4 regions of the Rhizobium sp. SRI_017 genome follow, and region 1 is predicted to be linked to each of the others. Evidence: predicted binding sites of a transcription regulator. Region 1 holds the regulator's gene; each other region holds the start of a gene.

Region 1 (7,218 bases):
CTCGATCTATACAATGCTGATCGTGCTGGCGCTGGCGCTTCCGATCGGTGTCTGTGCGTCGATCTATCTCGAGGAATTCGCACCGAAGAACCGCTGGACCGACCTGATCGAGGTCAACATCAACAACCTCGCCGCCGTTCCATCCATCGTCTATGGTCTGCTCGGCCTTTCAATCTTCATCAACTTCATCGGCATGCCGCGCTCCGCATCCATCGTCGGCGGCCTCGTGCTGGCTCTGATGACGCTGCCGACGATCATCATCGCAACCCGCGCTGCCCTCAAGGCCGTGCCGCCGTCGATCCGCGCGGCTGCCCTCGGCCTCGGCGCCTCGAAGATGCAGACCGTGACCCATCACGTCCTGCCGCTCGCCATGCCGGGAATCCTGACCGGTACGATCATCGGCCTGGCGAACGCGCTCGGCGAAACCGCGCCGCTGCTGCTTATCGGCATGGTGGCCTTCGTCGTCGACTACCCGACGACGCCGTTCGAACCTGCGACGGCCCTGCCGGTGCAGATCTACATGTGGGCGAATGAGGCCGAACGCGCCTTCGTCGAACGCACCTCAGGCGCGATCATCGTGCTGCTCATCTTTCTCATCATCATGAACCTCGCCGCAATCCTGTTGCGCCGGCGTTTCGAACGCCGCTGGTAAGGAGTTTCCATCATGAATATGCTTACGGATATTGAAGTCGAAAAGGCTGTTGGCAAGACCATGGCGACTGAACAGAACTACAAGATGATCGGCAAGGACGTGTCGGTTTACTACAGCGAGAAGCGTGCGCTGTACGACGTCAACCTGAACGTTCGCCAGAACACGGTGACCGCGCTCATCGGCCCGTCAGGCTGCGGCAAGTCGACGTTCCTGCGCTGCCTCAACCGCATGAACGATACGATCGAAGGCTGCCGCGTCACCGGCAGCATCACGCTCGACGGCGGCGACGTCTATCGCCCGTCGCTTGACGTCGTGGAACTTCGCGCCCGCGTCGGCATGGTGTTCCAGAAGCCGAACCCGTTCCCGAAGTCGATCTACGAGAATGTCTCCTACGGCCCGCGCATCCACGGCCTCGCCAAGAACAAGGCGCAGATCGACGAGATCGTCGAGAAGAGCCTGCAGCGCGCCGGTCTCTGGAACGAAGTCAAGGATCGCCTGCACGAGCCCGGTACCGGCCTGTCCGGTGGTCAGCAGCAGCGTCTGTGCATTGCCCGCGCCGTCGCCGTCAGCCCGGAAGTCATCCTGATGGACGAGCCCTGCTCGGCGCTCGACCCGATCGCGACCGCCAAGGTCGAGGAGCTCATCCACGAACTGCGCGAAAACTTCACCATCGTCATCGTCACCCACTCGATGCAGCAGGCGGCGCGCGTGTCCCAGCGGACCGCCATGTTCCACCTCGGCTATCTCGTGGAAGAGAACGACACCGACAAGATCTTCACCAATCCGGACGACCAGCGCACCCAGGACTACATCATGGGTCGCTTCGGCTGATCCCAGCCGACGAAGCCCTTAGACGTATCCCGACAGTATGAGGTACTGACATGTCCACCGCACATATCTATTCCGTCTTCGACGACGAACTGAAGACGCTCGCCCGCCGCATCGCCGAAATGGGCGGCATGGTCGAGCAGATGGTTTCCGACGCGATTCACGCACTCGTGACTTCCGATGCAGCACTTGCCCAGCGCGTGATTTCGGAAGACACGATCGTGGATGCCACCGAGCGCGAGATCGGCGACAAGGCCATCCTGATGATCGCCAAGCGCCAGCCCGTTGCCTCGGACCTCCGCGAAATCATCGGCTCGATCCGTATCGCCTCGGACCTCGAGCGAGTCGGCGACCTCGGCAAGTCAACCGCCAAGCGCGTGATTGCAGTCCAGACGACGGGCATCCCCCGTCCGCTCGCCCGCGGCATCGAGCATCTCTCCGAACTGGCGCTCTCCCAACTCAAAGACGTACTCGACGTCTACTCGACGCGCTCTCCTGAGAAGGCGGAGCAGATCCGCGCCCGCGACGAAGAGATCGACGCGATGTACACGTCGCTGTTCCGCGAGCTGCTCACCTACATGATGGAAGACCCGCGCAACATCACGCCCTGCACGCATCTCTTGTTCTGCGCCAAGAACATCGAGCGCATCGGCGACCATGCGACCAACATCGCCGAGACCATCTACTACATGTCGACCGGCGAGCAGCCGGCCGGCGAACGGCCGAAGGACGACAATACCGCGTCCGTCGTCCAGCCCGCTGAATAGCGGCCTACAGGATAGTATCGATGCAGCCGAGAATCATGGTGGTGGAAGACGAGGAAGCGCTGGGTACTTTGCTCAGCTACAACCTCGAAGCGGAAGGCTATGACGTCGAGGTGATAGGCCGCGGCGACGAGGCCGATATCCGGCTCCAGGAACGGGTGCCGGACCTGCTGGTGCTCGACTGGATGCTGCCTGGCGTGTCCGGCATCGAGCTCTGCCGGCGGCTCAGGATGCGGCCGCAGACCGAACGCCTGCCGGTCATCATGCTGACCGCCCGCGGCGAGGAGAGCGAGCGCGTGCGCGGCCTCTCCACCGGCGCCGACGACTATGTCGTCAAGCCGTTCTCGACGCCGGAGCTGATGGCCCGCGTCAAGGCCATGCTCCGCCGCGTGCGTCCCAGCGCGATCTCGTCGGTGCTGAAATGCGGCGATGTCGAGCTCGACCGCGAGACCTATCGCGTCCATCGCCGGTCGCGCGAGATCCGGCTCGGACCGACCGAGTTCAAGCTGCTCGAGTTCTTCATGTCTTCGCCCGGCCGCGTCTTCTCACGCTCACAGCTGCTCGACGGCGTCTGGGGCCACGACATCTATGTCGACGAACGCACCGTGGACGTCCATGTCGGCCGCCTGCGCAAGGCGCTCAACATTTCCAACATGCCCGACATCATCCGCACCGTGCGCGGCGCGGGCTATGCGATGGAAGTCTGACGGGAAGTTTTGAAAGAGAAACGGCCCGCTTCCAGTCAGGAGGCGGGCCGTTTTCCGTTCCGGAGCGGTCAGGAGCCCGGCAGGACGCGGATGCCGTAGAGGCGGATCGAACTGCCCTCGCCCGTGAGATCGCTGTTGATGACGATATGGCCAGAGGAGCTCGGACTCATCTTGCCGTCGAATTTCACCTGGATGAGTTCGTCGGCACGCTCGTTGGTGACCGTATAGCGATGGCGGCCGCAGTCGCCCAGAGTCTTGAATTCGCACTGAATGTAGATCTGGGCCGGCTTGTCGCTATTGGACTTGACGGTGATCGCGATGGTCGAGGTCTTGCCAGCCAAATCCTGTAGAAGCCCGGCCGGCACCTCGACCAGCACGTCGCCGTCCTGATCAGGTGCATTCGAGGTTATGACCGTGGCAAGCCCGTCGCTGTCGCGATGCTCCGTGATGGCCGCCTTCGCGCGTGGCTTGGCTGCATCGGCATTGGTGCCCGGCTTGAAGATATCAATCCAGTCGCCGGAAAAGCCGCGCAGCGTATCGAGCCGCGCTTCCTCTTGCGCCGGGTCCGTCTTCTCGGAACGCAGTGCATCGGGCACGAGGTTGAAGTCGCCGCCGCCCTTCATGGCCGCCTCGATCATGCCGGTGTCATAGACCCACCAGACGCCCCCGCCGATGATACCGAGGAGGAAAAGATAGACAAAGGTCGAAGCGAGGAATGAAGCGAAGCTGCGGCGGCGCTTCGTCGTCGGTGCGATGGCCTCGGCAGCCTTGTCGTCCCATTCGGCGGCCTGTGGCTGCGCTGCCGGCGCAGAAGACTGCGCCTCGCGCGTTGCCGTCAGCCCGGTGAGATAGTCGTCAATGTCAGGTTCGTTGCCGCGCACATTGGCTGCAGGCCGGCTCTGGGCGGCGAACTCCGCCATGGGTTCCACGCGTTCTGTGGCGCGTTCACCCTGCGCCGGCTCTGACTGTCGAACATGCTCGATGGCGGGCGCGGATGTCGGAAGCTCATCCTCGAATTCTGCGTCAAGCGGTTCAGAGCCTGGTAGCGGCGTGGGTTGATGGCTGCGGCTCGGCGGCTCGACCGGCCACGAATGTGGCTGCTGTGCCTCGACGACGGGCTCAGGCTCTTCCTCGGGTTCGCGCTCCAGCGCCACGCGCTCGAACTGTGCGATCGAGCGCAGACGCGACAGCTCCTCGTCCTCGATCTCGCGGATCGTGACCTCGAGCCGCTGGCGCTGGCGCTCGACGACAGTCATGTCTGATATCTCCTGCTTGCGCAGGCCGACATCGAGCGCATTGCGGGCGGACTGGTAGATCCGGGCGCGGATATCGGGATCCGAACGCTCGGCGCGCTCCAGCGCATTCCTGATCGCCTGTTCCAGTCCGCTCAACCCGATATTCCCTATTGCGCGGCGCGCATGCGCCGATTCATTCTCCGGTAACCATTCGCTTCGGCCTTGGCAAGCGGGACGGCACGCGGCAACCGATACGTCCGCAGGCACTGCGCGCAAATCGTGGCAAGTTTCCGGTGGATAGAAAATTCAACCTTGAACAATCCCGGGGTTTCGGCTTAGCTGCGCACCTATTCGAACGATGGAAATGCCGATGGCGCTGCCGCCTATTCTCAGAGACAATCTTCGTCTGCCGGTCGTGGCAGCGCCGCTGTTCATCATCTCCCATCCGGCGCTGGTCATAGCCCAGTGCAAGGCGGGCGTCGTCGGCTCCTTCCCGGCACTCAACGCGCGGCCCGAGGCCCAACTCGACGAATGGCTGGCCGAAATCACCGAGACGCTGGCCGCCCATAATGCGGCCCATCCGGAGGCGCCGGCGGCACCCTTCGCCGTCAACCAGATCGTCCACCAGTCCAACAAGCGGCTGGAGCACGACCTGACCATGTGCGTCAAATACAAGGTGCCGATCGTGATTTCCTCGCTCGGAGCGGTGCCTGAAGTCAACCAGGCGATCCATTCCTATGGCGGGACCGTGCTGCATGACGTGATCAACAACCGCCATGCCAATTCGGCGATCCGCAAGGGTGCCGATGGCCTGATCGCGGTTGCCACCGGTGCCGGCGGCCATGCCGGCACGCTCTCGCCTTTCGCGCTGATCCAGGAGATCCGCGAATGGTTCGACGGCCCGCTGCTGCTATCGGGCGCCATCGCCAATGGCGGCGCGATCCTCGCAGCCCAGGCCATGGGCGCCGACCTCGCTTATATCGGCACCCCCTTCATCGCCACCGAAGAAGCCCGCGCGACCGACGAATACAAGCAGATGATCGTCGAATCGAACGCCGCCGATATCGTCTATTCCAACTATTTCACCGGCATTCACGGCAATTATCTCAAGGGCTCGATCCGCGCCGTGGGCATGGATCCGGACAACCTGCCGGCCGCCGATCCCTCCAAGATGGATTTCGAGAAGGCAACCGCTGGACCCAAGGCCTGGAAGGAGATCTGGGGCTCCGGCCAGGGGATCAGTGCCGTAAAGGCCGTGGTCCCAACCCGGACGCTGGTCGAGCGGCTGGATGCCGAGTACAGGGCAGCCAAGGCCCGCATCTGCGGCTGAGGCACGCTCACCACAGCCAATTGGCGAGGCCAATCGCCCCAGCGCGATTTTCCTTCCCGCCCACCTTGCATTCTCGGCCGGTTGGCGCTATCAGCCGTCTCGATCGCGCTTCCGGTCCGGCTGGAAGGATCGATAAGCCGCTTTAGCTCAGGTGGTAGAGCACATCATTCGTAATGATGGGGTCACAGGTTCGAGTCCTGTAAGCGGCACCACTTCTCAATCCAGATCTTTCGACGTTGGAGCGTTGTGCGCCTTCCCCGCATACGCCGCCGGGGCGGCGCAGCGCCGAAATTTTCCCCGGCGCCGCGCGGAGATCGATCAGGTCTTCACGATATGCAGGTCACGCGGTAGGCTGGACAGGATTTCGGGGCCATCCTCGCGCAGGATGACGATATCCTCGAGCCGGATGCCGAAGCGGCCGGGGATGTAGATGCCGGGCTCGATCGAGAAGACCATGCCTTCCTCCAGTACAGTCTCGGAAGTCGCGGTGATATAGGGCGGCTCATGGCCGTCGATGCCCATGCCGTGGCCGGTGCGGTGGACGAAGTACTCGCCATAACCGGCATCGGCGATGACATTGCGCGCGGCCGCATCGACCTCCTTGGCAAGCACACCGGGGCGGGCTGCCTTGAGCGCAGCCTGGACGGCCTTCTCGACGATCGAGTGGATCTGGCCATAGCCTTCGGGCGGCTGGCCGACAACGGCCATGCGGGTGATATCAGAGGGGAAGCCCAGCTTGCGGCCACCAATGTCGATGACGACGGCATCGCCGTCCTGGATCACCCGGTCGCTGGTGGCGTGATGCGGGAACGCGCCATTGCCGCCGGCACCGACGATCCAGAATTGCGGGGAGGCACCTTCCGAGGAGAAGTGTTCCTTGATGGCGTCGGCCAGTTCGAGCTCGGTCATGCCGGACTTCAATACGCTGAAGGCCTTCTGCATGGCACGATCGGCGATGCCGGCGTTCATCTTGAGTTTCTGGTACTCGGCCGAATCCTTGCACATGCGCAAGCCGCCGAGCGTTTCCGGTGTGAAGGTATGACGCGTGTCGGACGGAAGCGCGCCGAGGAGCAGAAGCGCGAAATCGGCGCGCATGGTTTCATCGAGCGCGACGAGGCCGGGCGCGGTGGCGTCGATGGCTTCGAGCGCTTCCGCGAGTGCAGCGTCCGGGCCGATATCATCGGCCCAGGTGTGGAACTCGATGTCCGTCCGCTCGCGCGAGCCCTCGGCGTTGAGCACCGGCATCAGGAAGCACTCCTTGTCCTGGGCGATCAGCAGCAGGCAAGGCCGTTCGTCGGGATGCGGATGGAAGCCGAGCATCCAATCCATGTGCGATCCCGGGCCGATGGCGATCAGGCCCGTGCCGGTGGCTTTCATGCGCTCGCGCAGCGCGGCGAGGCGTTTTGAGGTTTGTTCGTTCATGTCGTGATTTCCTGATATGAATTTCCAGACGAAAATGGCGGGATTAACCCCTCACCTACTTCGGCCAAGGGTTCGCTCCGCTCACCCGGCCTTCGTTCGCAAGCTCACCCTCTCCCACAAGGGGAGAGGTAGACACGCGGCGCTCGTGGCACCTACCTCTCCCCTTGTGGGAGAGGATAGTTCGTCCTCGATCGGCTGGACGAACTTGGTGAGGGGTATGCGCTGTCACGCCTACACCTTCACGCCATAAACCTCGGCAGCATGCTCGGCCGTCAGGTAC
Region 2 (7,218 bases), on a different contig from region 1:
ATTTCGAGAAGCCTCCCGGCGCCAGATCGATCACCATGTCGGATTTGTAGGCGCTGAGATCATAGGTATCCTCCCCGCCTCCGTCCCAGATGGTGGCGAAGATCCTGTTGCCACCAGGATCGATCGCCACCTTGCCATTGACGTAGGTCTCGCCTCCTGTGGGCTTCCAGCTGTAGACGGTCCGGCCGCTATTGGTCGAGTAATCGGCACCGTACATGTGCTGCAGGGCAGCAATATCGGCCATCATATAGGTCTGCGGGGCACCGAAATGTTCGTAGGACGCAGCGCCGCCGGTGTCGCCGACATAGTTGGTATAGGTCATCAGAGAGTATTCTTGGGAATCCCAGTCAAAGGGAATGGTCCCAAAATTCGCTTCCGGCTGATGGCCGTGTTTCAATCCAAGGGCATGGCCGAGTTCGTGGAGCATCGTCGCTCCGGCAAATGTGCCGGCGACAGGATTGCGGTAATTCTCCTGGATCCCGAACCAGACGTCGCCGCCTCTCGAGTCGTTGGACGGATAAAATCCCCAGGCGGTCGGCGTCTGGTGGCTGGTTTCCGCCAGACGGAGCTCCGCCGATTTGTCCGATCCCTTGGAGATATCGAGGTTGGTGAAACCCTCCACCGAAAATCCATCATTGGCCGCGCTCCCGAAGCCCTTGTCGAGCGCGAACATCGCCATCTCTCGCTGGGCGCTGGAGACGGAATTAAAGCCGTGGTCCGGATAGCCGTTATAACTGTAGCTCTTGGCGTTGGTCGGAAACGCATATTCGACGGAATTCTGGGACCAGGCAAAACCGCTCAGAACGCCATCAACAAAAGCACTGCCGGAACTGAAGATGTTTGCTACACCCCTGGAAGTTGCATTGGCCAGCATGATGTTTCCCCTCCAGTTTTGCTTGATTTGCCTTTCAGGCACATAGTATAAACAAATACTAAAATGTCAATATTCTACGCCGGATACTAGCGGTAGGGTATTCAAGAACGTGTGTATCGTTCATCAAAGATGTGATGTCCGCGTTGCCCGATGGATGTTATTCTTACGATAGGAACCGGATCGCCTCGTCGCTCAGGATCTCAATACCACCAACGGCAATCATCGCGCGATGCCGGCGAGCGGCCCCGTTTCTCGGACAATATCGTGTTGATGGGGCAGACTTTGACTCTTATTCCGCTCGCCTATTTTAGCTTCCGTGTATTCCTCGGCTATGCTAGCCTTGATGCTATCAGAGGAGCGGACAGGGATTGGTTCGGCCAACTGCCCGCCTCGCGCAAATTTCAGCATTCCAATCACTTGTTCACGCGGGGAGGCAGTCATGGTCGCGTTCAATGTCGTGCGTTTCAAGGTCAAGGCGGGAATGGAGGATGCATTCCTTGATGCGCATCGTGGTATCGGCGAGAGCTGGGCCGGCTTGCGTCATGCCAACATCGTCAAGACCGGCGAGGGACGCTACTGCCTCATCGCGGAATGGGAGAGCATGGAGGCGCTGGCGGGCAGCCGATCGCAGATGATCGCCACGCTCGACAGTTTCCGCGCGACGCTCGAGGATCTCGGCGGTGGGCTAGGCGTCACGGATGCAGTCGCTGGAGCGGTCGTTCTGTCCGCCAAGTAGGACGCGCGGCCGGCTTGGAGCAACCACCGGAGCGGCCGGTTTCCCAACTGTCTCGCAACTGTCACAAACCTGTCGCAGAGACCTGCTTCTTTGCGCCCCAATGACAGGGAGTCGGCCATGACCATCGACCATCGCGAACAGCTCGAGCGCATCAAGGCGGAGATCGCCGACAGTTTCGACGAGGAACTGGAGATGCAGTTGGAGGAAGACCGGCTCGACGAACTTGTCGTCGAAGGCATGAGCGGGCCCGCGGCCGATACGCTGGATCGCAAGATCTATTTCCGCGAGCTCTTCCGCCTGCAGCACGAACTGGTCAAGCTGCAGGACTGGGTGCAGTACCAGAAGCTGAAGGTCGTCGTGATCTTCGAGGGCCGCGATTCCGCCGGCAAGGGCGGTGCGATCAAGCGAGTGACGCAGCGGCTCAATCCGCGTGTTTGCCGCGTCGTGGCGCTGCCGGCGCCGACCGAGCGCGAGCGCAGCCAGTGGTATTTCCAGCGCTATACCGCCCATCTGCCGACCGCCGGCGAAATGGTACTTTTCGACCGCAGCTGGTATAACCGTGCCGGCGTCGAGCGCGTGATGGGTTTCTGCACACCCGACGAGCTGGAAGAGTTCTTCCGCTCGGTACCGGAATTCGAGCGCATGCTCGTCCGCTCTGGCATCATCCTGATCAAGTACTGGTTCTCGATCACCGACGAGGAGCAGGAGTTCCGCTTTCGCATGCGCATCCACGATCCGCTCAAGCAGTGGAAGCTCTCGCCGATGGACCTGGAAAGCCGCGTCCATTGGGAGGACTACACCAAGGCCAAAGAAGAGATGCTGGCCCGCACGCACACGGCCGAAACCCCGTGGTGGGTCGTGGAGGCGGTGGACAAGAAGCGGGCGCGTCTCAACTGCATTGCCCATCTGCTGGCGCAGATTCCCTATAGCGACGTGCCCAAGCCGTCGATCGAACTGCCTGAGCGGGTGCGGCACGCGGACTATCGTCGCTCCGAGGTGCCGGATGAGCTCTATGTGCCCGAGGTCTACTGAGCGCGTGGCACCATAACGTCAATCGAGAGGCGGCCCGCATGATGCGGGCCGCCGCCGTTTTTGGCCGGAGCCGGGCCTGAAGTCAGCAATATCTGTCAGTCGGCGGCATGCCATGTTGTCTTTCATCGAAAGGGAGACGACAAATGCTCATGAAGACCGACAACACCAGGAACAGCTATGCGGCCCGTATCGGCCGGGTGGTGGACTATCTCCACGATCATCTCGAGGAGGAGCTCAATCTCGATCTGCTGGCCGATATCGCGGCCATGTCGCGCTGGCATTGGCACCGGGTCTATACGGCCATGCAGGGCGAGACTGTTGCTGCGACCGTCCGGCGACTGAGGCTCAGCCGCGCGGCCGACCGGCTTGCCAATTCCGAGGCCGATATCGGCGAGATCGCCCGGCGCGCCGGCTATACGACAGCTGAGGCCTTCGGCCGGGCCTTCAAGCAGTCCTACGGCTTGACCCCGGGCGCCTATCGCGAGGGCGGCAGCCATGCGCTCTTCAAGGCGGCCAACCGGGCGAGCGATGCGACCGGTTTCCCGGTTGAGATCGTGACGCTGCCGGCGATACACTGTGCGTCCCTGCCGCACAAAGGCAGCTATATGCTGATCAGTCGCGCCTTCGAGCGGCTCTTCGCCGCCGCCGGTCCGGCCGGCCTGGTGACGCGCCAGTCGCGGATGATCGGCGTCTATTATGACGACCCCGATGCCGTCGATACCGATGAACTGCGCTCGGCTGCCTGCATTGCCATGGCCGAAGGCGTGGCGTTGCCGTCCGGGCTTGAGGTCGTCGATACCAGGGGCGGAGCCTTTGCGAAGCTTTCATACAAAGGGCCCTATGCGGACATGCGCGACGCCTATCGCTGGCTGATGGGCGTCTGGCTGCCGGCATCAGGCCATGAGGCCGCCGACGGGCCGATGCTGGAGGAATATCTCAACAGCCCGGCCGACACCGCGCCCCCGGACCTGCGCACCGACATCCACCTGCCGATCGAGGCCATGTGACCTGAGGGGCCAAGATGCAGCCGATGCCGCGGGATGTGCAAGCCGCATTCGATGCCTTTCCGCCAGAGGTGCGGCATCGGCTCGCCGAGATCCGGGCGATGATTTTCGACATTGCCGCTGCGGATCCGTGCATCGGCGCCATCACCGAAACGCTGAAATGGGGCGAGCCGGCCTATCTGACCGAAGCCACCGGGAGCGGCAGCACGATCCGCCTCGGCTGGTCGCGTCAGCCGCCAGGTCGCGCCGCGCTCTATTTCATCTGCCGCACGACGCTGGTCGATGAATTCCGCGAGCCGTTCGGGGATGACTTCCAGTTTGAGGGCACGCGCGCCGTACTCCTGCCGGTCAGCGGCGGCATGGCACGTGCACCGCTCGAAATGATGCTTTCGCGAGCGCTGACCTATCACTTGCGGCCGCGTGGCGTCTGAAGGGGGGCGTCTCAGGCATCGCCCAGACGCAATCGTGGCGCGGACATGAATGACCGCGCCACGATGATCTGATTAAGCGGCGGCCGAAGCGGAACCGGCCAGCGGGACTTCCGCGATCGTCTTCAGGACCTGGGAAGCGATCTGGTAGGGGTCGCCCTGGGAGTTCGGGCGGCGATCTTCCAGATAGCCCTTGTAGTCATTCTTGATGAACGAGTGCGGAACGCGGATCGAGGCACCGCGGTCGGCCACGCCATAGGAAAACTTGTTCCACGGAGCGGTTTCGTGCTTGCCGGTCAGGCGCAGATGGTTGTCCGGACCGTATACGTCGATATGGTCCTTCCAGTTCTTTTCGAACGCAGCCATCAGTGCTTCGAAATAGGCTTTGCCGCCGACTTCGCGCATGTACTTGGTCGAGAAATTGCAGTGCATGCCCGAACCGTTCCAGTCGGTGTCGCCGAGCGGCTTGCAGTGATATTCGATGTCGATGCCGTATTTTTCCGTCAGGCGCTGCAGCAGGTAACGAGCCATCCAGATTTCGTCGGCGGCCTTCTTGGAGCCCTTGCCGAACACCTGGAATTCCCACTGGCCCTTGGCCACTTCGGCATTGATGCCTTCGTGGTTGATGCCGGCTTCGAGGCAGAGGTCGAGATGCTCTTCGACGATCTCGCGGGCGATATCGCCTACGTTCGAATAGCCGACGCCGGTGTAGTAGGGGCCCTGCGGAGCGGGGTAGCCATGCTCGGGGAAGCCGAGCGGGCGGCCGTCCTTGTAGAAGAAATATTCCTGCTCGAAGCCGAACCAGGTGCCCTCGTCATCGAGGATCGTCGCACGAGCGTTGGAGGCGTGCGGGGTGACGCCATCGGGCATCATGACTTCGCACATCACGAGCACGCCGTTGGTGCGGGCCGGATCCGGATACAGCGCGACGGGCTTGAGTACACAATCGGAGCTGCGGCCTTCGGCCTGCATGGTCGACGAGCCGTCGAAGCCCCAGAACGGGAGCTGCTCGAGCGTCGGGAAGGCTTCGAATTCCTTGACCTGCGTCTTGCCGCGCAGGTTCGGTACCGGGGTATAGCCATCGAGCCAGATGTACTCGAGCTTGTATTTCGTCATTTCAGACCTCTCATAGGTATAGCGGAGCCTCCCTGGCTCCCCGAACTTCTGGCTACCGGCACAGCCGGTCGCCATGGGCCGCACATGGAGATGCATGTGGCGTGCCAACCGACCGCAGTGCGGCATTCTGTCCATCATTTTTGCTCTGTTGCGTGATTTCGAGGCATTTTCACAGAGTGCCCTGCCGGATTGCAAACGCTGGAAGCATGAGCGTGCAAAAATACTGCCTATATTTTAATCAGTGTGAATTTTTTTTGTGCAATGTGGAACGAGATCGTGTATAAGGAATTCAGGACAGACTCTTATTGACGACTGGAGTAATTTCGAAATGCGGCTGAACGAGAAGCGCGAGAGCGCCCAGATCATACAATTCCCCTTGAATAGACGGTTCGAAACTCATCGGCCGGATGTGGCGCAGGTTGTCGATCCGCGCGTCGCTGCGGCCCTCGACCCGGCCTGGTATCACATGGAAGCCATCGATGCGCCGGCTCCGGCCATCCCGCCAAAGCACTGAAAACAAAGCGCTTCCACCTTAGTGGAAGTTTCGGCCCTTGGGCATGACTCCGGCTGCGGGCTTGTAGCTCAGATTGTGCCTGACATTGCGCGGATGAGAGCGGCTGTCCGCCTCGACCGGTCTGCGGACCTCGTCGGCATTGGTGGCCGTGATGTCGAACTCGGTGCCTGAGAGCTTTGCGAGCATCGGGCTATAGTCGTAAAGCCTGTTGGCGATGACGTGAATCACCCCGCTCTCCTTCTGAACAATTCCATCGACCGCGCAGAGCCGGCTTCCCAACACCTCCGCCCTGAACCTCTCGAAAACCTTCGGCCAGACGATCACATTGGCGATATGGGTCTCGTCCTGCAGCGTCATGAAGATGACGCCCGAGGCCGTGCCGGGCCGTTGCCGAACGAGCGTTAGGCCCGCGACCCTGACCTTGCTGCCATTCCTGATATCGTCATCGGCAAGGCGGGCAGACGGCAATACCCGCTCTGCCTCGAGCCAGGGGCGCAGCAAGGCGGCGGGATGCCCCTTCAACGACAGGCCGAGCGTGCGGTAATCCTCGACGATATGTTCACCCATGATCATCGGTGGCAGGCGAAAATCCGGTTCGAGATTGTGCGCCTTGCGGATCGAAAAGAGCGGCAGATCTTCCTGCCCGCCAACCCGGTTCAGGCCCCGCGCAGCCCAGAGTGCATCCCGCCTCTCAAGACCGAGCGAACGAAAACAATCCGCATCCGCGAGCCGCTCGATCGTCGAAGGCTCGAGCCCGCCGCGCAGCCATACGTCGCGGACTGAATCGTAGCCGGCACCACGGCTGGCGACGAAGGCCTTGATCTCCTCCTCACGCAATCCCTTGATCTGCCTGAAGCCGAGCCGGAGGGCATGATCGGATTGGAGCATATAGGTCATTGCGGCATTGCGCGGATGAAGATGCTCGGCGGCGACCGGCCCGCGCTCCAGTCCGTTGTCCCAGTCGGAATGGTTGATATCGGGCGGGCGGGCCTCGACGCCATGTTCGACCGCATCGCGGACGATTTCCGAGGGGGCGTAGAAACCCATCGGCTGGGAATTGAGCAGGGCGGCCGCGAAAATGTCCGGATAATGGCATTTCAGCCAGGATGAGGCATAGACGAGAAGCGCGAAGCTCGCGGCATGGCTTTCAGGGAATCCATATTCGCCAAAACCCTCGATCTGCTTGAAGCATTGCTGGGCGAATTCGAGTTCATAGTCATTGTCCAGCATGCCCTGGATGAATTTCTCCTTGAGAGTGTGAATGATCCCGGTCCGGCGGAATGTCGCCATGGCGCGCCTGAGGCGATCTGCTTCCGGCGCGCTGAACCCGGCTGCGACAATGGCGATCTGCATGGCCTGTTCCTGGAAGAGCGGGATGCCCAGCGTTCGCTCGAGCACGCCCTTGAGGGCCTCCTTGGGATAGACGACCTGTTCGATACCCTGCCGGCGCTTGAGATAGGGATGCACCATGCCGCCCTGGATCGGGCCAGGCCGAACGATGGCGACCTCGATGA
Region 3 (7,218 bases), on a different contig from region 1:
CGCCGTTCAACAATCTGGTACCCGAGACCGTCGTGCTCGGACTGCCGTTCCTGTTCCGCTCGACCGAGCATATGCACCACACTGTGGACGGCCCGATCGGCGACGAAGTGCTCGCAGCCTTCGAACCGCACGGTCTTGTTGGACTTGCCTTCTACGACTCCGGTGCCCGGTCGTTCTACACGACCAAGAAGCCGATCGAGAAGCTCGCCGACCTCAAGGGCATGAAGATCCGCGTCCAGCAGTCCGACCTCTGGATTGCCATGATGGACGCCTTCGGCGCCAACCCGACGCCGATGCCGATGGGCGAGGTCTATTCGTCGCTGGAAACCGGCGTGGTCGACGGAGCCGAGAACAACTGGCCGTCCTACGAATCGGCGCGCCACTACGAAGTCGCCAAGAACTATACGCTGACCCAGCATTCGCAGACGCCGGAAATCCTGGTCATCTCCAAGATCGCCTGGGACAAGCTGTCGCCCGACGACCAGAAGATCCTCAAGCAGGCGGCCAAGGAATCGACGGTCAAGATGCGCGAGCTCTGGGTCGCCCGCGAAAAGGCGTCCGAAGAGAAAGTGCGCGCCGCCGGCAACAAGATCATGACTGTCGACAAGAAGGAATTCTCCGACGCGATGAAGCCGGTCTACGACAAGTTCATCACCGATCCCAAGCAGAAGGACCTGCTCGAGCGAGTCCAGGCCGTTCAATAAGCGCGATCCGGGAGCCGGCGATTTCCGCCGGCTCCCGTCATTTTCCGCTTGCTCGGAAAAATTACCCGGAGGAAATCGAGAAATGTTGGGCTTCATGCGGGGCGTCCGGCCGGTACTCAACCAGGTCAGCAATGCGGCACTCTATGTCGCCGGCTTCGGCATGGTCGTGATGACGGTGATCATCGGCTGGCAAATCTTCGGCCGCCGTGTGCTCAACGACACGCCGACATGGTCGGAGCCGTTGTCGCTGCATCTCATGCTGTGGTTCATCCTGTTCGGTGCCGCGGTGGGCGTGCGCGAAAGCGTGCATCTCGGGCTCGACATCGTGCGTTACATAATGCCCGAACCCGTCCAGAAGCTCATGGATCTGACCAGCCTCGGCTTCATCGTGCTCTTCGGCATCGCCATGACCTGGTATTCGATCCTGCTTGCAGCCGGCACATGGAGCGCACCCATTCCCGTGCTCGGCTGGCCAGGCGGCGTAGATTTCTTCCCGATGATCGGCGGCGGCATCCTCATCACGCTCTTTTCACTCGAACGCTTCATCGATGTGGCGCTCGACCGGCGCATCGCGGCCGATGTCATCATCCAGGAGGTCGCGTGATGGCCTATGTCGTGCTCTTCGGCGCCTTCACCTTCTTCATGCTGATCGGCATGCCGATCGCCTTCTGCCTCGGCATCGCCTCGGTGGCGACCGTGCTTTACATGGGACTGCCGCCGGTTGTCGTCTTCCAGCAGATGAATTCCGGCATGAATGTCTTCGCCATGATGGCGATCCCGTTCTTCATCTTCGCCGGCGACCTGATGGTGCGCGGCGGCATTGCCGAGCGGCTGATCCGCTTCGCTTCCGGGCTTGTCGGGCATCTGCGCGGTGGTCTCGGCCAGGTCAATGTCGTGGCCGCCACGCTGTTCGGCGGCATTTCCGGCTCGGCCGTGGCCGATGCCTCGGCCGTTGGCGGGCTGATGATCCCGCAGATGGCGGCGCGGGGCTATGACCGGTCCTATGCGGTCAATGTCACCGTTAATGCGGCCATCATCGCGCTATTGATTCCGCCGTCGCACAACATGATCCTCTATTCGATCGCGGCCGGGGGTACGGTCAGCGTTGCCGATCTCTTCACCGCCGGCATCATTCCGGGCCTGCTGCTTGCGGTGGCCTTGATGGTGACGGCCTATGTCGTGGCCCGCCGCAAGGGATATCCGTCCGAGCCTTTCCCCGGCTTCCGCCTGCTGGGCTGGTACTTGATCGCCTCGATTCCCGGCTTGTTGCTGATCGGGATCATTTTCGGCGGCGTGCGCTCGGGTGTGTTCACGGCAACGGAGAGTTCGTGCATCGCGGTGCTCTATGCACTCCTTGTGGCGCTGCTCGTCTATCGAGAGCTCAACTGGCAGGGATTCATCGAGGCCGTGCTGGGCGCGGTGCGGACCACGGCGATGGTGCTTCTGGTCATCGGCACGGCCGCATCCTTCGGCTGGCTCATGGCCTTCCTCCAGGTGCAGACCTATATGGTCGCCGCCATCGGTGCAGTGTCCGACAATCCGATCATTGTGCTGCTGATGATCAACATTGTGCTGCTGCTGCTCGGCACGTTCATGGACATGGCCCCGCTGGTCATCATCGCCACGCCTGTACTGCTGCCGGTCGTGAAGGCCTTCGGCATCGATCCCGTTCATTTCGGCGTGATCATGATCCTCAATGCCGGCATCGGGCTCAACACGCCGCCGGTAGGAACCGTACTTTTCGTTGGCTGCGCGGTGGGCAAGATCACGATACGAGAGGCGATGAAGACGATCTGGCCGTTTTTCGGGGCGTCGATCGCGGTGCTGCTCCTGGTGACCTATATTCCCGCGCTTTCGCTCTGGCTGCCTGGCGTGTTCAAGTAGCCGCGTCGGCCGTACGAGACCGCTCTGCCTATTGCGGAACCCCGGAATTTCCGGGGTTTTGCGTGTATAGGGAAAGGGCGCTTGCAAGGCGATCCCGGATTGCTGCGGCAATGACGTGCAGGCTTCCAGCCTGCGTTGCGAATGTCGTATCTCTGTCACGCATGTGTCATGGCGGCTCGCTAAGGACGGGCCGTAACGTGAATTCCTAATCGCGCGAGGTCCCCCATGCGTAAGTTTATTTTCGCCCTCACCGCCGCCACCATGTTGGCCGGTGCTGCCCAGGCCACGACGGTCTTCCCGCTGGATCGTGCGACGATCCTTGCCGGCTCGCCTTTCGATTTCAAGGTCGAGCTCGACGGCGTCGTCAAGCCTGAAGACGTCAAGGTCACAATCAACGGCCAGGATGCCAAGTCGGTGCTCGGCGCCGATTACGAATTCATTGCCGACGAGAAGGGCAAGGACGACAAGAGCCTCGGCTCGGCGGTCATCCTGCGTGCCGCCAAGATCATGAGCGGTGGCCAATACACGGTCGAAGTCACCGCTGCCGGCCAGACCAAAGCCGTAACCTGGGATGTTTACACCACCTCGGGAACGACGCCCAAGGCCAAGAATGTGATCTTCCTGATCGCCGACGGCCTCTCCGTCGCCCACCGCACCGGTGCCCGCCTCATGTCCAAGGGCATGACCGAAGGCAAGGCCAATGGCCGCCTCAACCTAGACGACATCGAACTGCGCGCCTTCATCGGCACGTCGGCAACCGACTCGATCGCCACCGACTCCGCCAATACGATGTCGGCCTACATGACCGGCCACAAGAGTGCGATCAACTCGCTCGGCGTCTATGCCGACCGCACCCCGAACACCCTCGACGATCCGCGCGTCGAGACCATCGCGGAAGCCATCCGCCGCAGCTCGAAGAAGTCGATCGGCGTCGTCTCCAACGCCGAGATCGAAGACGCGACGCCCGCGGCCGTGATCGCCCACACCCGCAAGCGCGGCGACAAGGCCGAGATCGTCGGCATGTTCCTCGACACCAAGCCGGACGTGATCCTCGGCGGCGGTTCGGCCTACTTCCTCGGCAAGGACATTCCAGGCTCCAAGCGCAAGGACGACAAGGACTATATCAAGCTGTTCAAGGATGCCGGCTATGCGCTGGCGACCGACAAGACCGAGCTCGAAGCTGCTTCCAAGACCAATACCGGCAAGATCCTCGGCCTGTTCCACACCGGCAACATGGACGTGACGCTCGACCGCGAATTCCTCAAGAAGGGCTCCGTCGACAAGTTCCCGAACCAGCCGGGCCTGAAGGACATGACCAAGGTCGCGCTCGACGAACTCTCGAAGAATCCTGATGGATTCTTCCTGATGGTCGAGGCTGCCTCGGTCGACAAGATGTCCCATCCGATGGACTGGGATCGCGCCATTTATGACACCATCGAATTCGACCAGGTCATCGGAATGGCCCGCGAATTCGCCAAGACCCATCCAGACACGCTGATCGTCGTCACCGGCGACCACACGCATGGCCTCTCCATCATCGGCACGATCGACGATGAAAAGCCGGGCGACGACATGCGCGCGAAGGTCGGCGTCTATGCCGGTGCCGGCTTCCCGAACTATGAGGACAAGAATGGCGACGGCTACCCGGACAAGGTCGACGTAACGCGTCGTCTCGCCGTGTTCGCATCGAACTCCCCCGACTATTACGAGACCTTCCGCCCGAAGATGGACGGCCCGTTCGAGCCGGCCATCAAGAACGACAAGGACGAGTATGAGGCCAACCCGGCCTACAAGGACGTCCCCGGTGCCGTCCTGCGTGTCGGCAACCTGCCGAAGGAGAGCGACTCGGCCGTTCATACCGTTGACGATGTGGTTCTGCAGGCAACCGGCCCCGGTGCCGACGGCTTCAAGGGCTATATGGAGCAGAGCGACGTCTATCGCGTGCTCGTCGATGTGATGGCACTCGGCACACCGACGAACTAAGCTTGCTCGAGGTTTGAATTCCGGGCGGCGGCGCGTCGCCCGGAATGTCTGTTTCTTTAGCCAAGGAGAACGGATCCCATGCCCAAAGTCCTCGATCGCTCCAAATTCAGCCGTCGGTCCCTGCTCGGCATGATCGGCCTTTCCCCGCTCGTTGCGTTGGCGCGACCGTCCGCGGCAGCGGTCACTGCGCTCAGTTTCGACGATCTGTACGGCAAGATCAGCGTACTCGGGCTCGAATATTCCGAGAAGGTCAAGACGCTTGCGGGGCAGCAAGTCGAGATGAGCGGCTTCATGGCGCCGCCGCTGAAGGCCGAGGCCGCGTTCTTCGTGCTGACCGAAATCCCGATGTCGATCTGCCCCTTCTGCTCGACCGATTCCGACTGGCCGGACAATATCGTCGTGATCTATCTCGACGAGAAGCAGACCTTCGTGCAGCCCGGCACGCGCATCGACGTCGCCGGCACGCTGGAAGTGGGCTCATGGGCCGATCCCGAGACTGGTTTCCTCAGCCGCCTGCGCCTGCGCGGCGCAAGCTACCGGGTCGCCTGACCGCAATGCTGTCACTCAGCCTCGCCGAGGTCAGCATGTCGTATCCGGGTCTGGCGGCGCCGGTGCTGACCGTGGACAAGCTCACCGTGCGAGCCGGCCAGCATCTGGCGATTACCGGCGCATCCGGTTCGGGCAAGAGCACCTTCGTCAATCTGATCACCGGCCTGGAACGCGCCAGCGGCGGTGAGATCCGCTGGAGCGAAGTCGACATCGCCAAACTGTCCGAAAGCCGGCGCGATCGCTGGCGCGGGGCGAATGTCGGCCTGGTCATGCAGGAGTTCCACCTCTTCCCGGGCCTCACGGCACTCGACAACATTCTGCTGCCGGCGCGGCTCGCCGGGGCGATGATGTCGGAGCTTCGATCTCGGGCCCACGAACTTCTGGAGCGCACCGGTCTTTCCCGCCCGGGCCAGAGGGTCGAGACCATGTCTCGGGGTGAGATGCAGCGCGTTGCGGTGGCGCGGGCCCTGTTGCGTCGGCCCGGCGTGATCGTCGCCGACGAGCCGACGGCGAGCCTCGACATCGAGAGCGGTGAAGCGGTCGGCAAGCTACTGATTGAGCTGGCCCAGCAGGAGAACAGCACGCTGATCGTCGTGTCCCATGATGCCCGCATGATCGAGCGCTTGCCTCGCCACATCGTCCTCAGCATGGGCCGGGTGACCGGCGATGTCGATGCACTGGAGTCGGCCGCATGATCGGCTTCATACTTGCCGATCTCAAGAAATTCTGGCTCGGATCGGCCGTCCTGGTTCTGATCGTCGCGCTCGCGGTGGCGCTCGGGGTCGCGGTGACCTTGCAGGAGCGGGCGCTCCGCCTCGGCAGCGCGCGGGCGGCCGACAGGTTCGATTTGGTGATCGGCGCCGCCGGCAGCGAGAACCAGCTCGTGCTGTCCTCCGTCTTCCTCCAGCCGTCGCCGTTGCCGCTGGTGGATGGTTCGGTGCTGCACAAGCTGTCGGTCGATCCGCGCGTCGCCTGGGTCGCCCCGGTCGGCTTCGGCGACAGCTATGTCGGCTATCCCGTGGTCGGTACGGCATCGGCGCTGGTCGTGAATTTCGGCGATGGACTCGCCGAGGGCAAGGTCTTCGCACGGGAAGGCGAGGCCGTGATCGGCGCGAGTGTCGAGCTCACAATCGGCGACGAGATCAAGCCGATGCATGGCAATGTCGAGGAGGGTGGGCATACCCATACCGAGCTCGCCTATCGTGTCGTGGGAAGGCTGAAGCCGACCGGGACTGCCTGGGACCGTGCCATTCTCGTGCCGATCCAGGCGGTCTGGCACATCCACGGGCTGGGCAAGCATGAAGGGAGTCACGAAGAGGGGCATGATCAGGCGGCGGAAGAGGCGGAGCATGACGCAGAGGCTCACGCGGATGCGCCTGTCGACGAGCATTGGCAGGACGACGTCCCCGGCCTGCCGGCCATTCTCGTCAAGCCGAAGACGATCGCCGATGCCTACAAGCTGCGGCAGGAATACCGCAAGGGCGCGACGCTGGCAGTCTTTCCCGCCGAGGTTATGACCCGGCTTTACGCGACGCTGGGAGACGCAAAACGCGTGCTGTTTGCGATCGCGATCGGATCGCAGATCCTGGTGGCGGCATCGCTTCTGCTGGTGACTGTGATGCATGTCGGCCAGAGGCGCAGGCAGATCGGCGCGCTTCGCGCCTTCGGGGCGCCACGCGGTGCCTTGTTCGCCATCGTCTGGTTCGAGCTCTTCGTGCTGGTTGCGCTCGGTGCTTTTGCGGGCTTCGGGCTGGGCTATGCGGCGGCGCTGGCGATATCGGGCCTGGTGGCCGATGGCAGCGGCGTCGCGATGCCTGTTGGCTTCCTTCGCGAGGACATTGGCCTTGCGGTGATCTTGCTGGGTTTTGGGGCCGTCATCAGCACAGTTCCGGCCATGCTTGCTTATCGCCAATCGCCCGCCTCCGCACTCAGAGGATGAGTGATGCCATTTCACACAATTGCCGCGTCGATCTTTTTCGCAAGCTTCGCTCCTGAAACGATAGATGGCGTGTTTTGCACAGCGTCAAAAATTGACGCGACTTGATATTGTGGTCATTGTCGAGAGATCGCGGCCGGAGCGGACCGGGGTCAAAAACAG
Region 4 (7,218 bases), on a different contig from region 1:
CCGAGCTTGTCGTCGGCCAGGGGATAGTCGTGCCAGAAATACATACCGCCGACCTCGATGCCCTCGCGGCCGTCGGATGCCATCCGGAAGACGCGCGCCGTATCTTCGTCATGCTGCAACGAGGCGCCGTCGGTTTCCAGTGCCCTGAGGAGCGCCGCCCGGGTGGCAATGTTGAAGTCGAAGGGCATGCGGCGGCTTGCCCCGTCGAGGTCTTCGAGGATGAAGCGGGTCTGGCAGGAATGCCCAAGGGAAACCAGCATCGTCTCACTCTTCGCAACAGCCGGCGCAGGCTATTTCGTCTTCTGGAAGAACTCCTCGCCGAATTCCTGGCGGATGTAATCGTCTTCGGGCGCCGTCAGCGCAGCGGCGGCTGCGATCACGGATGGTGGAACTTCGAGCTTCTTCGTCACATGGATCTGCTCGGTCAGAAGCGCATAGTTTTCGTGGCGCGCGACCCCGATATGGGCCTCGATCCGGTCGATCATCCCGCGCGGATCCGTCTTCATGTCGCCATAGGGCAGGCAGAGCATGTTCTCCGCGCCGAAATGGCGACGCCAGAGGCTGATACCGTGGCTGTAGCTGCCGCGATTGGTTTTGCCAGTCATCTCGAGCAACAGGTCCATCCACTCCTTCTCATCCTGCGGGACATCGTTGCGGGTCGAGCGTGCCGCCCACATCCGAAGCTGGGAGAGAAGCCTGTCGACCGGCCGCCGCACTATGAGGATGAGCTTTATCGGTCCAAGCAACTCCCGGGCATAGCGGACATATGTCTCGTCGATCTCGAGATAGGCCGGGGTGATATCGCCCTTTTTGACGCCTTCGGCCACCGGCCAGGAATAAGCAGCCGTGTACCAATCGAGATTGGCCAGCGGGAAAGATTTGATGTGGTCCAGATAGCGGATGTAGTCCAGGTCGGCTTGGTCGTCCTTGGCCTTTTCCCGTTTGATCGCCCGCTTCGCGAGATTGATCTGGCGCTGCCGGAGCTCCGCCCTGGGATCGTCAAGGCGATCGAAGAAGTGCAACTCGTTGATCGGCGGCATAAAGATTTGCGGATGTTCGTGCAGCACGCTGTTGAGCCAGCTCGTGCCTGCTTTTTGCGCGCCGATACAGAGAAAATCCGGGAGGCCCAAACCTGTTTTCCTTTGCCGTTGTCAGATGTCTGCCAAACGATAGCATTCTGTCGCGGTTGCTTCCAACCCCGCCTTGCCATTAGTTGGTCAGAACCCGGTTTGAAAGACAGGGGCGCCAAAAATCATGCGCATGGTGACGCACCGCGACGCGGGTTGCCTGCAGCTCTACAGCCCTCCCCGCACGCGGGCGGCGCCCGGTGAGCTTTCTTGCCCGTATCGGCCAGACCCTGTAGAGAGGGACCGAAGACGAGGCCCGGCGCAGCAGCATGACCAATCGCATCACCATTCTCGGATCGACAGGATCGATCGGCGTCAGTACGCTGGATGTTATAGAGCAGCTCGGCGAAGACTACGCGGTCGATGCGCTGACGGGCCATGGCAATATCGCGCTGCTGGCACAGCAGGCGCGGGATGCGCGGGCCCGGCTGGCTGTCACGGCCGATGAATCCCTCTATCTGGACCTCAAGGAGGCACTCGCTGGAAGCGGCATTGCTGTTGCGGCCGGCAAGTCCGGACTTGCGGAGGCGGCCGAGGGCTATTCGAGCTGGGTGATGGCGGCGATCGTCGGCACGGCTGGGCTTGCCCCGACGCTTGCCGCGGCGCGGCGCGGCGCAAATATCGCGCTCGCCAACAAGGAATGCCTGGTTTCGGCCGGCGATCTCTTTATCCGGGCCGTTGCCAATGGTGGCGGACGGCTGTTGCCTGTCGACAGCGAGCACAATGCGATCTTCCAGGTGCTCGAAGAGGGACAGCGGCATGCGCTGGAGCGAATCATTCTGACCGCTTCCGGTGGCCCGTTTCGGACATGGACGCGCGAGGCGATGGCCAATGTCACGGCGGCGACAGCGCGGGCGCATCCCAACTGGTCCATGGGTCTCAAGATCTCGATCGATTCCGCCTCGATGTTCAACAAGGCACTGGAGATGATCGAGGCGCGGCATCTGTTCCGCGTCCGACCCGACCAGATTGAGGTCATCGTGCATCCGCAATCGGTGATCCATTCGATGGTCGGCTACAAGGATGGTTCGGTCCTGGCGCAGATGGGCTGCCCCGATATGCGCACCGCGATCGGTTATGCGCTGAGCTATCCGTCACGTCCGTCCCTCGATGTCCAACGGCTCGATTTCACCAAACTCTCGCGCATCGATTTCGAAGCGCCGGACGAGGAGCGCTTCCCGGCGCTCCGGCTGGCGCGGCGCGCGATGGAGGCGGGCGGCCTGCAGGGCGCGGTGCTCAATGCCGCCAAGGAAGTGGCGCTGGAGGCCTTCATCGACGGCCGCATCGGCTTCCTGGAGATGGCCGCGATCACCGAAGAGGTGATGGACCGGATGGCGGACTTGCCTGCGGCTTCGTCCATGGACGACGTCTATGCCGCCGATGCTGAGGCGCGTCAGCGCTCGTCGGCGCTCGTCTCCAAGAGTGCCGCGGCCTGACGCCGACCGCCTTCTTCTCAAGCGTCGTCGCGCGCATTCCACCAGTGAAAGAAGGGCGGGAGCGCGCCGATGGCGATGCCTGCGATGGAGAAGAGCATGAGCAGAATATAGCTCTCCGAATCGCCCGAAATGACCGTTGTCTGCAACATTCCCGATGAAAGCGCCCCCGTTCCGCCGACGATGATGGCAAGCACGAGGCTCGCCGAAGGTGCGCGTTTCCATCGTGCATAGCGCAGGATGATGCCGATGACGATTGCCGGCAGCAGTATCAGCACAGCGCCGGCACCGATGAAGAGCTGCATCCAGACCTCGTCCGAGGACTTGAAGAGAAATCCCTCGTAGACGAAGGCGATGAAGATCGCCGCGATGATCAAAAGGCCGATGGCGGCCGGCAACAAGCAGACGACTGCGAGAAGGATGCGCAGTACGACGGGCGCATTGCTCTGGTTCTTAATCGTGGTCGGTTCCGTCATGGCCGGGGCTCCGTCGGGACGGTAAGACTTTCGGGTTTGTTCATCGCCCAGTGCAGGAAGGGCGGCAGTGCCACAAGCAGCAGCAGGACGATGCAGCAGCCTTGCAGGAAGACCACCTCGATACTGTCAGGCGACGTGTTGGTGTCCGAGAAGATCAGATAGGTTGCGATGATGAAGGCGGTGCTCAGAACCGAAAGAGCGAGGCTTGCAAGCGGTGCCCTCCGCCAGCGCAGGAGGCGCAGCATGACGCCGATGATTATGATGCCTGCTGCAATGGCGCCCGTGGCGCAGACCCCAAAAAGCCAGTTGATGGCGCCGTCTATGCCATGGAAACCGCGGGGGTCGCCGGCCCAGTCTTCGACCACTGCCCAATAGACGATCGCTCCGGGCAGCGCGAACACGAGCGCTACGATGCCCAGCACGACCAGCACGACGATCTTTGCGCCGGTCCCGACCTTGTCTTCATTCACAGCCATGCCTTGTCCCCCGGTCCGCCAGCATAGTGGCGTGCTGCCAAGTGTGCAGCAGAATTATTGCTCCAACGCGGGGGCGTGCCGGCTTATTCGGGAAAGACGCGCCCGAAGGCGCGCCCTGTCGTCGGGATGAAACTCAGACGGCTCGAACCGGGTCGAGCGTGATCTTGTAGAGTTCCTTGTCGTCGCGGTTGAGAAGCCGCACGGTCAACTGCTCGGACGCGCCATCGATGTCGACGAGGCCGAAGAACTGCAGGCCGGCCGAGGGCGGCAGGTTCTGGCCTTGCTCCTTGGTCGGGGCGGCGACGAACTTCACTTCCGGGCCGAAGGTCATGTCCATGTCGTTCGGGCCGAAGGTGCCAGCATGGATCGGGCCGGAGACGAATTCCCAGAAGGGATCGAAGTCCTGGAACTGGGCCTTGTCGGGGTTGTAGTAGTGCGCGGCGGTATAGTGCACGTCGGCGGTCAGCCAGACCGTGTTCTTGATGCCCGAAGTCTTGATGAACCGGAGCAGGTCGGCGATTTCGAGCTCGCGGCCGCTGGCCGGACCCTGATCGCCGTTGGCGATGGCTTCTGCGCCCTTCTTTTCCTTGAAATTGTCCCAGACGATGATGCCGATCGGCATGTCGCAGGCCAGGATCTTCCAGGTGGCGCGCGAATTGGCGAGTTCCCGCTTGAGCCAGCGGAGCTGTTCGGCGCCGATGATGCGCGAGGTGTCGTCGAGCACGGTTTCCGTGGAATCGCCGTTCGGGCCGCGATAGGAGCGGAGGTCGATGAAGAACACGTCCATCATCGGGCCATAGGAGATCTTGCGGTAGATGCGGCCAGGCTCGGCCGGCGTGTAGCGGATCGGCGTCATTTCGTGGAAGGCGCGGGCGGCGCGGGCCGAGAGCAGCGCGACCGACTTTTCGGTATAGCGGTCATCGGCCATCAGGTTTTTGGAGGCAGACCAGTTGTTGGTGACCTCGTGGTCGTCCCACTGGAAGAAGGTCGGACAGACGGCGTTGAGCGCGCGGACATGCTCGTCCATCATGTTGTATTTCCACTGGCCGCGATATTCGGCGAGCGTTTCGGCGACCTTGCGCTTCTCGTCGATCACGACCTTGTTGACCCACTTGGTACCGTCGGGCAGCTCGACGCTGTCCTTCAAGGGGCCGTCGGCATAGATGGTGTCGCCGGAATGCAGAAAGAAGTCCGGCTGGTGCCCGGCGATCGTGCCGTAGCACTTCATGCCGACCTCATCGATGCCCCAGCCCTGGCCCGCCGTGTCGCCCGACCAGGCGAAGCGAATGTTGCGGCGGGAGGCAGGACCGGTGCGGAAGCGGCCGGTGACCGGCTGCGACATGACATTGATGTCGGAGAGGTCGGCGGCGGTGAAGCGGTAGAAGATGTCCTGGTCTGCCGGCAGGTTTTCGACCAGGCGCTTGACGGCGAAATCGCTCTCGGGAAGGGCGTCCATCGGCGAAAGACGGATCGGGTCCTTGAAGCTCTCGGCGGTCGAGACTTCCATGAAGATGCGCGACGGGCGGTCGACGCGCGTCCAGATCATGCCGGAGGAGGCATCGACATCGCCGGACTGTACGCCGTGGGTGAAGGCCGGCGCATTGGCGGCGCGGGCGTAGAAGGGCACGGCAAGGCCTGAGGTGGCCGCGAGGAGGCCAGTGGCAGCCGTGCCTTTCAGCAGGCCGCGGCGGGAAAATGTGGTGGTGATCCTGGACATGAATCTCTCCTTGATTCCGCGAGCGAGGTTCGCTCGCGGGCGGTACCAAACAGCCGTTTTATGTCAGGGGGGTTATGCTGGCGTGACGTTTCGATGATGCTTCGGTGACGGGTCAGCGATGTCGGAATGCCCAGCGCGACCGCCATGCCGATAGGACCAGGCCGAAGAGATTCCCTGCCCGGCCGTTAGGCGAGCCGTTCAAACAGGGTCACGGCGCTTCCGTGATAATCGGCCACGGTGACCTCATTGAAGCCGAGCTTCGTTGCGACGCGGCGCGAGGCTTCATTTGCGGGATCGATGATGCAGGTCATGCGGCGGCCGGGAAATGCGTTGTCCGCCCAGCCGACGAGTGCCTGCATCGCTTCGAAGCCATAGCCGCGGCCATGCGCCGAGGGCGTGAGACCCCAGCCGGCTTCGAGAGTTCCCTCGATCGACGGCGTTATCTCCCGCCGCATGTCGTGGAAGCCAGCCTCGCCGATGAAGCGCCCCGTCTCCCGCTCTTCGATGGCGAGAAAGCCGAAACCCATATGTTGCCAGTGACCCGGATGCCGGAGAAAGCGCGACCAGGACGCCTCGCGCGTGAAAGGCGTGCCGGTGATGAAGCGCACGACATCAGGGTCGGCCCACATGGCTACATAGGCATCGAAATCAGCAAGTGCATGGGCTCGGATGATAAGGCGGGGCGTCTCGATAACTGGAATCATGCGGGTGTGTGGCGACCCTCAGGCCGCCAGACCTTTCTTCTTCAGCATTGCCTCGGGGCTCGGCAGCTTGCCGCGGAAAGCCTTGTATGCATCCTCGGGATCGACCGAGCCTCCGACCGAATAGATGTTTTCCTTCAAGCGGTTTGCTGTTTCGGCGTTGAAGGCATTGCCGGTTTCCATGAAGGCCTCGAACGCGTCCGCATCGAGCACTTCCGACCACATGTAGGAATAGTAGCCGGCCGAATAACCGTCGCCCGAGAAGACGTGGGAGAAATGCGGCGTACGGTGGCGCATGACGATCGACGATGGCATGCCGATCTCGGCCAGCACTTCCGCTGTCAGCACCATCGGGTCACCGCCAGGCGGCCGTGTGTGGAAGGCCATGTCGACGAGCGCGGACGAGGTGAACTCCACCGTGTTGAAGCCGGCATTGAAGGTGCGGGCGGCAAGAACCTTTTCCAGGAGCTCTTCGGGCATCGGCGCGCCGGTCTCGTAATGCAGGGCATACTCCTTGAGGATTTCAGGCACTGTAAGCCAATGCTCATAGAGCTGCGAGGGCAGTTCGACGAAGTCGCGCGACACGCCGGTACCGGCGACCGATGGATAGGTGACATCGGACAGCATGCCGTGCAGGCCATGGCCGAATTCATGGAACAGCGTGCGGGCATCGTCGATCGAGAGCAGCGCCGGCTTGCCTTCGGCGGGTTTGGCGAAGTTGCAGACATTGTAGATGATCGGGATCTCGCCCTTCGCGCCGTTCTTGAGCGGCAGCTTGTGCTGGCTCTGGAAAGAGCTCATCCAGGCGCCGGAGCGCTTCGATGGCCGGGCGAAATAATCGCCCATGAAGAGCGCGATCAGATCGTCTTTCGCGTCGAGGATTTCATAGACCCGGACATCGGGATGATAACCGGCGACGTCCGTGCGGCGCACCGCCTTGATGGAGAAGAGCCTGCCCGCGACATCAAAGCAGGCATCGATGATCTTTTCGAGCTGGAGATAGGGCTTCAGCTCGCTTTCCGAGAAATTGTACGTGCTGGCGCGCAGCTTCTCGGCATAGTGCCGCCAGTCCCAGGGCTGGACGCCATGGTTCTTGCCTTCGCCGGCGATGACGCGGGCGAGATCGGCCTCCTCTTCCAGCGCTCGCAGGCGGGCCTTCTCCCAGACCTGCATCAGGAGCCCGTTCACATTCTCGGCGGTCTTGGCCATGGTGTTGTCGAGCTTCAGCGCTGCATAATGCGGATAGCCGAGCAGCGAGGCTTTCTCCGCGCGGAGCGCAACCGTTTCG

Evidence for each region. The regulator PhoB, encoded in region 1, activates phosphate uptake and scavenging genes when phosphate is short. The targets are predictions, from matches to a motif close to TGTCATNNANCTGTCAT.
Region 2: the regulator PhoB is predicted to act here: its motif matches at 1,670-1,686, upstream of ppk2 (polyphosphate kinase 2).
Region 3: the regulator PhoB is predicted to act here: its motif matches at 2,742-2,758, upstream of AC2YI2_RS28920 (alkaline phosphatase).
Region 4: the regulator PhoB is predicted to act here: its motif matches at 5,323-5,339, upstream of AC2YI2_RS27620 (alkaline phosphatase D family protein).

The regions. Positions count from the first base shown of each region.
Region 1 covers NZ_JBYCZP010000019.1:19,357-26,574, reverse strand. The annotation lists gene pstA (phosphate ABC transporter permease PstA) at 1-652, shown strand, start outside; gene pstB (phosphate ABC transporter ATP-binding protein PstB) at 665-1,483, shown strand; gene phoU (phosphate signaling complex protein PhoU) at 1,534-2,247, shown strand; gene phoB (phosphate regulon transcriptional regulator PhoB) at 2,268-2,951, shown strand; gene AC2YI2_RS29210 (hypothetical protein) at 3,020-4,342, opposite strand; gene AC2YI2_RS29205 (NAD(P)H-dependent flavin oxidoreductase) at 4,557-5,516, shown strand; tRNA gene AC2YI2_RS29200 (tRNA-Thr) at 5,653-5,728, shown strand; gene AC2YI2_RS29195 (M24 family metallopeptidase) at 5,835-6,938, opposite strand; gene AC2YI2_RS29190 (hydantoinase B/oxoprolinase family protein) at 7,170-7,218, opposite strand, start outside.
Region 2 covers NZ_JBYCZP010000002.1:521-7,738, forward strand. The annotation lists gene AC2YI2_RS04775 (M10 family metallopeptidase) at 1-874, opposite strand, end outside; gene AC2YI2_RS04780 (antibiotic biosynthesis monooxygenase) at 1,314-1,610, shown strand; gene ppk2 (polyphosphate kinase 2) at 1,728-2,642, shown strand; gene AC2YI2_RS04790 (AraC family transcriptional regulator) at 2,786-3,649, shown strand; gene AC2YI2_RS04795 (DUF1801 domain-containing protein) at 3,664-4,077, shown strand; gene AC2YI2_RS04800 (glutamine synthetase beta-grasp domain-containing protein) at 4,150-5,190, opposite strand; gene AC2YI2_RS04805 (DUF2735 domain-containing protein) at 5,519-5,704, shown strand; gene AC2YI2_RS04810 (error-prone DNA polymerase) at 5,723-7,218, opposite strand, start outside.
Region 3 covers NZ_JBYCZP010000018.1:100,025-107,242, forward strand. The annotation lists gene AC2YI2_RS28905 (TRAP transporter substrate-binding protein) at 1-704, shown strand, start outside; gene AC2YI2_RS28910 (TRAP transporter small permease) at 787-1,308, shown strand; gene AC2YI2_RS28915 (TRAP transporter large permease) at 1,308-2,588, shown strand; gene AC2YI2_RS28920 (alkaline phosphatase) at 2,814-4,571, shown strand; gene AC2YI2_RS28925 (hypothetical protein) at 4,650-5,120, shown strand; gene AC2YI2_RS28930 (ABC transporter ATP-binding protein) at 5,126-5,815, shown strand; gene AC2YI2_RS28935 (ABC transporter permease) at 5,812-7,059, shown strand.
Region 4 covers NZ_JBYCZP010000016.1:122,793-130,010, reverse strand. The annotation lists gene AC2YI2_RS27645 (hypothetical protein) at 1-260, opposite strand, end outside; gene AC2YI2_RS27640 (sulfotransferase) at 291-1,130, opposite strand; gene dxr (1-deoxy-D-xylulose-5-phosphate reductoisomerase) at 1,397-2,563, shown strand; gene AC2YI2_RS27630 (Asp23/Gls24 family envelope stress response protein) at 2,581-3,036, opposite strand; gene AC2YI2_RS27625 (hypothetical protein) at 3,033-3,512, opposite strand; gene AC2YI2_RS27620 (alkaline phosphatase D family protein) at 3,646-5,229, opposite strand; gene AC2YI2_RS27615 (GNAT family N-acetyltransferase) at 5,415-5,933, opposite strand; gene AC2YI2_RS27610 (M3 family metallopeptidase) at 5,952-7,218, opposite strand, start outside.